DNA from 2 places in the Pseudaquabacterium inlustre genome. Region 2 is predicted to be linked to the other one. Evidence: riboswitches for the same ligand, from Rfam matches in the RefSeq annotation. Region 2 holds a riboswitch; the other holds the start of a gene.

Region 1 (4,165 bases), on a different contig from region 2:
CCGCCGACACCGAGGTGTTCTACATGGCCGGCCGCCAGCTGGCCGAGTTGTCGGCCCGGCTGCGCGAGGCCGGCTGGCCCGATGCCGAGCCGGTCAGCGTGCACTCGCGCGCCGGCTGGCCCGACGCCCTGCTGACCCAGCACACCGTGGCCACGCTGGGCGAGGCCGCCGCCACCCACGCCGGCCGCCCGGCGGTGGTGACCGTGGGTGCCGGCGCCGCCCCGGTGCAGGCTGCTGAACCCGCCAAGACCCCGGGGCTTGAGCACCATCAAGCGGCCGGCCACGGGCCGGCCCCTTAAAATCCGCGTTTTGCCGTCGCAGCGTGGGGCCAGCGCGGGCCCGCCACGCCGCGCCACCGGCCGACACCTGTTTCACCCTCTCACAGCCTCCAGAGCGTTCCACACCATGACCCACGTCGTCACCGAAGCGTGCATCCGTTGCAAGTACACCGACTGCGTCGATGTGTGCCCGGTGGATTGCTTCCGCGAAGGCCCCAACTTCCTGGCCATCGATCCCGACGAGTGCATCGACTGCGCCGTGTGCATCCCCGAGTGCCCGGTCAACGCCATCCTGCCGGAAGAAGACGTGCCCGGCGACCAGCAGCAGTACATCGCGCTGAACGCCGAGCTGGCCAAGGGCTGGCCCAGCATCACCAAGCGCAAGGCCGCGCTGCCCGACGCCGACGAGTGGAAAGACCGCAAGAACAAGCTGTCGGAACTCGTCCGCTGATCCTGCCCTCGTGACCACGGCCGCACCGATCGAGACCGATGCGCTGGTCATCGGCGCCGGCCCGGTGGGCCTGTTCGCGGTGTTCGAGCTGGGCCTGCTGGAGCTGAATGCCCAGGTGGTCGACGCCCTGCCCCATGCGGGCGGCCAGTGCGCCGAGCTCTACCCCGACAAGCCGATCTACGACATCCCCGGCCTGCCGGCCACCACCGGCCGCGAGCTGGTGGACCGGCTGGTGCAGCAGGCGGCGCCGTTCAAGCCCGGCCTGCACCTGGGCCAGCTGCTGGCCACGCTGCAGCGCAACCCCGATGGCCGCTGGCTGGCGGGCACCGACCAGGGCACGCAGTTCCTGGCCCGCGTGGTGGTGATCGCCGCCGGCGCCGGCGCCTTCCTGCCGCGCAGCATCGCGCTCGACGGGCTCGAGCGCCACCTCGGCCGCCAGATCACCTACCGCCTGGACGACGCCGCCACCCTGGCCGGCCGCCAGGTGCTGATCGTGGGCGACGAGGACGTCGCGCTCGAACAGGCCATCGCGCTGGCCGAGGCCCCTGCCGCGCAGCGCCCGGCGCGCATCACGCTGATCCACCGCCGCGAGGCCTTCCGCGCTGCGGCCGGCACGCTGGCGCGCTTCCAGACGCTGCGCCAGCAGGGCGCACTGCACTTCGTGGCCGGGCAGCCCGCGGCCCTGGTGGAGGCCGATGACGGCCGCCTGCAGGCGCTGCGCCTCATGCCCCCCACCGGCGAGGCCATCGACCTGCCCTGCGACCAGTTGCTGATCCGTATGGGCCTGAGCCCGCGCCTGGGACCGATCCACGACTGGGGCCTGGCGCTGGAGCGCAAGCAGTTGGTGGTGGACACCGCCCGCTACCAGACCGCCGAGCCGGGCCTGTACGCGGTGGGCGACATCGTCACCTACCCCGGCAAGCGCAAGCTGCTGCTCAGCGGCTTCCACGAGGCCACGCTGGCGGCCTTTGCCGCTGCCGCCCATGTGCGGCCGGGCGAGCCGGTGCACCTGCAGTACACCACCACCAGCCCGCGCCTGCATGCGCTGCTGGGCGTGGCGCATCCGCCACGCTGAACGACGCAAAGCCCTGCCCCACGCTGCGCAGCGGTGGGCTGGCTTCACGTCTCCGACATAATCCGCGCCGCTGACCGGCCCCGCGCGGGCCGCCAGCGCAATCGCTAGGGGTGTTGCATGGCTTGCGCCGTGCGACTGAGAGAGTCCCTTTGAACCTGATCGAGGTAATCCTCGCGTACGGGAAGCGACCTGCACCAGCGCACCCGGCATCCGTGTTCTCTCCCGCGGGGTGCGCCCAGCCAGTGTTCGTGTACCCGTGATCGCTGCAGATCTCTGCAAAGGCATCACGATGGCATCCATCCACCACCACCCGCTCCGCCGCGCCGCCGGCGGCCTTCGACCCCTGGCGCTGGCCGCCGCCACGCTGTGCGCGCTGAGCGCCACGGCGCAGGACGCAGCCCAGACCGTCACCATCAACGGCCGCGCCAGCGCTGCGCAGCCAGCCAGCGTGTCAGGCTTCGGCGACGTGCCGCTGTCTCGGCTGCCGATCTCGGCCACGGTGATCCGCGCCGACCAGCTGGCCGACGCCGCAGTCTCGGGTCTGGGCGACCTGACCCGCCTGGACGCCGGCGCCACCGACGCCTACAACGCCCCCGGCTACTGGAACCAGCTGGCGGTGCGCGGCTTCACGCTGGACAACCGCTTCAACTACCGCCGCGACGGCCTGCCGATCAATGCGCAGACGGTCATCGGCCTGGAGAACAAGCAGGCGCTGGAGCTGCTGAAGGGCACCAGCGGCCTGCAGGCCGGCACCAGCGCGCCGGGCGGCCTGCTGAACCTGGTGGTCAAGCGCCCCAAGGCCGGCCAGCGCAGCGCCACGCTGAACTGGGAGAACCCGGGCACGCTGGGCGCCGCGGTGGACATCGGCGACCGCGCCGGCGCCCAGGGCGAGCTGGGCTGGCGCCTGAACGCCGCCACCGAGCAGCTCGACCCCAGTACGCGCAACGCCCGTGGCCACCGCTGGCTGTGGGCCGCCGCCGGCGACCTGCGCCTGGCCGGCGGCACGCTGATCGAGGCCGAGATCGAGTTCAGCCGCCAGAGCCAGCCCAGCACCCCGGGCTTCAGCCTGCTGGGCAGCACGCTGCCCAGCGCGGCCAGCATCGACCCGCGCCTGAACCTCAACCGCCAGCCCTGGACGCTGCCGGTGGTGATGGACGGCCGCACCGGCTCGGTCCGCGTCACCCAGCCGCTGGGGGTCGACCTGCAGCTGGTGGCCCAGGCCATGCGGCAGCGCCTGGACAGCGACGACCGCATCGCCTTCCCCTTCGGCTGCAGCAAGGCCGACGACTACACCCGCTACTGCGCCGACGGCACCTATGACCTGTACGACTTCCGCAGCGAGGGCGAGCGCCGCACCAGCGACGCCGCCGACCTGTCGCTGCAAGGCCGCGCCACCACCGGCACGGTGACGCACCAGTTCAACGCCGGTCTGCTGTTCGCGCGCTATGCCACGCGCTTCGGCCGCCAGACCTACCAGTGGGTGAGCAACGACGACGGCATCTACCAGTACCGCGAAGCCGCGCCCAATGCCGAACCCAACGACGACAGCACCAACCGCCGCGAGCGCTCGGTGGAACTGCACCTGCAGGACCAGCTGAACCTGACGCGCGACCTGAGCGCCTGGATCGGCCTGCGCCACACCCGCCTGCACCGCGAGAGCCGCTACACCGCGCCCGGCGACCCGCGCGCCACCGCCTACGACCAGGGCCTCAGCACGCCCTGGCTGGCGCTGAGCCAGCAGCTGGGCAACGGCCGCACCGCCTACCTGAGCTGGGGCCAGGGCGTGGAGAGCGAGGTGGCGCCCAACCGCGGCCGCTACACCAATGCCGGCCAGGCCCTGCCAGCCCTGAAGAGCCGCCAGCTCGAAGCCGGCTACAAGGTCAGCGGCCGCAGCCTCGACTGGCACCTGGCTGCCTTCGACATCCACCGCCCGGTGTGGAGCGACGTCGCCGTGGCCAGCGGCCTGCCCACCGACAGCTGCAGCAGCAGCGCCCCCTGCCGACGCCAGGCCGACGGCTCGGCCCGCCACCGCGGCCTGGAGGCCGAGGCCGAATGGCGCAGCGGCGACTGGGCGCTGCGCGGCAGCGCCATGGCCCTGCACGCGCGCCGCGAAGGCTCGGCCGACACCGCCGCCAATGGCAAGCAGCCCACCAACGTGCCGGCCCTCAGCCTGAAGGCCCAGGCCGCCTACAACGTGGCCGCCGTGCCCGGCCTGGCGCTGCTGGGCTTCGTCACGCACGAGGGCGAGCGCCAGGTGCTGCCCGACAACAGCATCGCCACGCCGGGCTGGACGCGCATCGACCTGGGTGCGCGCTACACCCAGCGCCTGAACGCCGGCACCACGCTGGTGTGGCGCCTGGG
Region 2 (4,165 bases):
ACGACGTGTACTTCCAGGTGGGCCTGCTCACCACCGTGGGCCTGGCGGCCAAGAACGCGATCCTGATCGTGGAATTCGCCAAGATGCTGCAGGAGCAGGGCCAGGGCTTGGTGGCCGCCACGCTGCAGGCGCTGCGCCTGCGGCTGCGCCCGATCTTGATGACCAGCCTGGCCTTCATGTTCGGCGTGCTGCCGCTGGCCATTGCCAGCGGGGCCGGCGCCGCCAGCCGCCGCGCCATCGGCACCGGCGTGCTGGGCGGCATGGCCAGCGCCACGCTGCTGGGCCTGTTCATGGTGCCGGTGTTCTATGTGCTGGTGCGCGGCTTCTTCGATCGACGCCAGAAGCCGGCCCCGGCCGACAACGCCGCCCTGAACAAGCACCCGGCCTGAAGAACGGGAGACCTGACATGACCCCTGCCAACCCACGCATTGCCCCCCGCCACGCACGCTTGGCCACGCTGACCGTGGCCGCCCTGGCCGCCCTGATCACCGGCTGCGCCAGCCTCGCGCCCACTCAGGGGACGCCGGCCGCCGCCATCCCCACCGCCTGGCCTACTACGGCGGCCAGCGCCACGGCCTCCGCCTCCCAGGCCAGCGCGCCCCAGGCCGCTGACATCGGCTGGCAGCAGCTGATCACCGACGCCCGCCTGCGCGGCGTGATCGACCTGGCGCTGCAGAACAACCGCGACCTGCGCCTGGCCCTGCTGGCCGTGGACAAGGCGCGCGCCGCGCACGACATCCAGGCCGCGGCGCAAAGGCCCACGGTGACCGGATCGGCCAGCGCCAGTGCCTCGCGCACGCCGGCCCAGGCCAGCAGCAGTGGCACGGCGGTGAACAGCCGCAGCTTGAGCGTGGGCCTGGGCGTGGCCGCGTGGGAGATCGACCTGTTCGGCCGCCTGCAGAACCTGAAGGACGCCGCGCTGGAGAGCTTTCTGCAGACCGAGCAGGCCCGCCGCAGCACCCAGCTGACCCTGGTGGCCGAGGTCGCCAACGCCTGGCTGACCCTGGCCGCAGACCAGGCCCAGCTGGCCCTGGCCGAGCAGACGCTGAAGAGCCAGCGCGACAGCCTGGCTCTGGTGCAAAAGCGCAAGGACCTGGGCGTGGACACCGGCCTGACCCTGGCCCAGACCGAGAGCACGGTGGAAACCGCGCGCCTGGCCGTGGCCACCTACCAGGCCACCGTGCAGCAGGACCGCAATGCGCTGGACCTGCTGGCCGGCGGCAGCGTGCCGCAGCACCTGCTGCCCCCGGCCCTGGCCGAGGCCAGCAGCCCGATCCTGGTGGCCGTGCCCGAAGGCCTGCCCAGCAGCGTGCTGCAGCGGCGCCCGGATGTGGTGGCGGCCGAGCACGGCCTGCGCGCCGCGGCGGCCGACATCGGCGCGGCCCGCGCCAACCTGTACCCCAGCATCAGCCTCACGGCCTCGGCCGGCACCGCCAGCCGCAGCCTGGGCCAGCTGTTCCAGGGCGGCGCGTGGAGCTTTGCGCCCAGCATCAGCCTGCCGATCTTCGACAGCGGCTCGCGCCAGGCCAGCCTGCGCTCGGCCGAGGTGGCGCGCGACATCCAGCTGGCCACCTACGACAAGACGCTGCAGACCGCCTTCCGCGAAGTAGCCGATGCCCTGGCCGTGCGCGCCAGCCTGAACGAGCGCCTGGCCGCGCAGCAGGCCCTGGTGGCCAGCTACGCCAAGGCGCTGAACCTGTCGCAGGCGCGCCAGCGCAACGGCGTGGACACGGCGCTGGACGTGTACGACGCCCAACGCTCGCTGTTTGCGGCCCAGCAGTCGCTGATCGCCTTGCAGCTGCTGGAGCAGGCCAACCGCATCACGCTGTTCAAGGTGCTGGGCGGCGGGTGGACGCAGGAGCCGGCCACCCTCGGCTGATCACCGGCTGAAGACCTGCATCCACCAGCGGCAAGCCGCTCAGCGGCGGAACTTGCCCACCAGGTCTTCCACCCGCGGCCCGCCGGCCTTGGCGCCGCTGGACACCTTGATGACGCTGAGCGTGCGCTCGGCGCCCGACTCCAGCGTGGCCTGGTGCACCGCCTGCAGCAGCGGCCAGATGCGCTCGGGCGGACCCTCCACCACCGTGCCCAGGCCGTGCACCTCGTACTTCAGGCCCGAGGCCTGGATCACGGCAATGGCCGCGTCCACATGCTGGTACTGGCGCTCGACCGTGCCCGCCGGGCGCGGGATGACCTGGATCTCGGCAATCATGTGCTGGGCAGGGGTGGGCATGCTGGTGGCGGGTGACGTTGGTTGCGGGTTGGACGTGGTGGCGGGCGCCGGCTGCGCCCAGGCCGTGGCGCTGGCCAAGGTCGCCAGCAAGGCCAACGGCAGCCAGGTGCGCCGACAGCGGCGCGAACGGGAGAACGACGTGGTGTGTGCCATGTGCAAGACGTGCAGATGGCAGGTCGGCAAACGCCAGGGCCCGGATGCCGGCGTGAGAAAGACCGGGCCGGCGAGCCCTTGAACGTGCTTCCCTGCGCGAGGATTACCTCAATCAGGTTCAAAGGGACTCTCTCAGTCGGCACGGCCTTGCGGCTGCGCCAACACCCCCAGCGGATGCCCGCGTCACCCGCCGGAGAGCCGGTGGCACGGTGCGCGGCATTCTAGTCGGCGGATGACCATGACCTCGGCTCCAGTCCGTGCCCGCAGCTGCACCCAACGCGCGGACGACGCGTCCCAACGGGTCCGACATAGGGGGCTGCGCGGGGCGCGTCGGGGCCGGCTGTGCGACAGTCTGGCGCCAGCATCACGCCGAAAGCGATGGCCATGCGGATCTCCCTGCCGATCGTCTCCCTGCTGCTGGTGGCCGCGGCCGAAGGCCGGTCCGCCGAACTGAGCGCCCAGAGCCTGCGCACCGACGGGCTCAACTTCGGCGACGACATCGCGCGCCTGTACGTGGGCGACTTCGCGCGGGTGGGCTTCGCGCGCGACAGCACCGAGCTTGCACTGCTGCTGGGCAGCTACATGACCGCCTTCTCGCGCCAATGCGCCGCGGAGTTGCCCACCAACAAGGTGGAGATCATGGCGCAGGAGTGCGAGCGCGAGTCCTGGACGGTGAACGGCTTCGGCGCCGAGCGGCCCGGCTCGCGCCACTGCGTCAGCTACCGCAGCGTCGGCACGGGCCGCTACGCCGACCCGGAGGTGTATGCGCTGCAGCGCCGGCTCGACGCCGCGATGGCCGGGACGATGACCCAGGACATGCTCACCGGCATGCTGCGCAAGGGGGGCGACGCCGCGGGCGGCATGCGCCGCATGACCGACCTGGCCCTGTACGCCCGCAACGACATGCCGCAACTGCTGCAGGCCAACGGCTGTGCCCATCCGGCGGTGCAGCGGCTGCAGGCGAACCTGCTGCGCTTCGGCAACGGCGCCGCACCGATCGTGCTGCCAGGCGGCGCGGCCGCGCTGGCCCAGGCCGCGCCGGCGGACGGCCCCGCCCGTGGGCAAGACCACAAGCGCCTGCTGGAGGACCTGATCGCCGAGCAGTCGCAGGCCTGGATGATGAACCGCTTCCTGCCCGGCAGCGTGCGCCCCGGCACCGTGCTGCGCGATGCGCAGGGGCAGGCGACCGAGGTCCTGGCGGGCTACGGCTACACGGCAATGGGCAAGACCTATCCCGGCAAGGTGCGCCTGACCTTCCGCGACGGTGTGCCGCAGTGCCTGTACTACGCCGACATCCCCGACACCTGCCGCGTGCCGAGCCCGAAGATCCTGTCGGCCTACCGCAAGAACCACTACGCCGCCGAGATCGCCGCCGCGCCGCCGCCGCCGAACCAGGCCGCCTCACCGGCACCGGCAGCGGCACCGATGGCGACTGTGACGCCGACACCGGTGGCGCTGGCACCGAACCCAGCGCCCGCCGACCCCGCCCCGTCGGTGCCCGGCCGCGATGCCGCCGCAACGCTGGCGCCGGCAGACCTGCAGGAGCGCCAGGCCGCCCTGCGCGAGCGACGCTGCGCCACCTTGCGGCTGCAGGTGGAGCGCCTGCGCGAGTCGCTGGCCACCACGCCGCCCCAACGGGTCCAGCAGCTGGAGTTGCATGTGGCGCGGCTGGAGGCCGCCCAGGCCCAGCACTGCGGCCGCTAGCCGCCAGCAGTTGCCCGCCCGCGTGCCATCATCACCTGCCTGGACACGACTGCGACCGACCGCCCCGCCATGATC

What was found. A riboswitch is a leader RNA that binds a small molecule or an ion and turns the genes downstream of it on or off. The one in region 2 is predicted to bind thiamine pyrophosphate.
Region 1: linked by a shared signal. The riboswitch ahead of AACH10_RS19830 (TonB-dependent siderophore receptor) and the one ahead of AACH10_RS12635 (thiamine-binding protein) in region 2 are both predicted to bind thiamine pyrophosphate.

The regions. Positions count from the first base shown of each region.
Region 1 covers NZ_JBBUTH010000009.1:541,485-545,649, forward strand. The annotation lists gene cobA (uroporphyrinogen-III C-methyltransferase) at 1-299, shown strand, start outside; gene fdxA (ferredoxin FdxA) at 406-729, shown strand; gene AACH10_RS19825 (NAD(P)/FAD-dependent oxidoreductase) at 740-1,804, shown strand; TPP riboswitch at 1,901-2,004, shown strand; gene AACH10_RS19830 (TonB-dependent siderophore receptor) at 2,094-4,165, shown strand, end outside.
Region 2 covers NZ_JBBUTH010000007.1:214,644-218,808, forward strand. The annotation lists gene AACH10_RS12625 (efflux RND transporter permease subunit) at 1-389, shown strand, start outside; gene AACH10_RS12630 (efflux transporter outer membrane subunit) at 407-1,879, shown strand; gene AACH10_RS12635 (thiamine-binding protein) at 1,919-2,233, opposite strand; gene AACH10_RS12640 (hypothetical protein) at 2,232-2,468, shown strand; TPP riboswitch at 2,459-2,565, opposite strand; gene AACH10_RS12645 (hypothetical protein) at 2,771-4,090, shown strand; gene AACH10_RS12650 (GNAT family N-acetyltransferase) at 4,160-4,165, shown strand, end outside.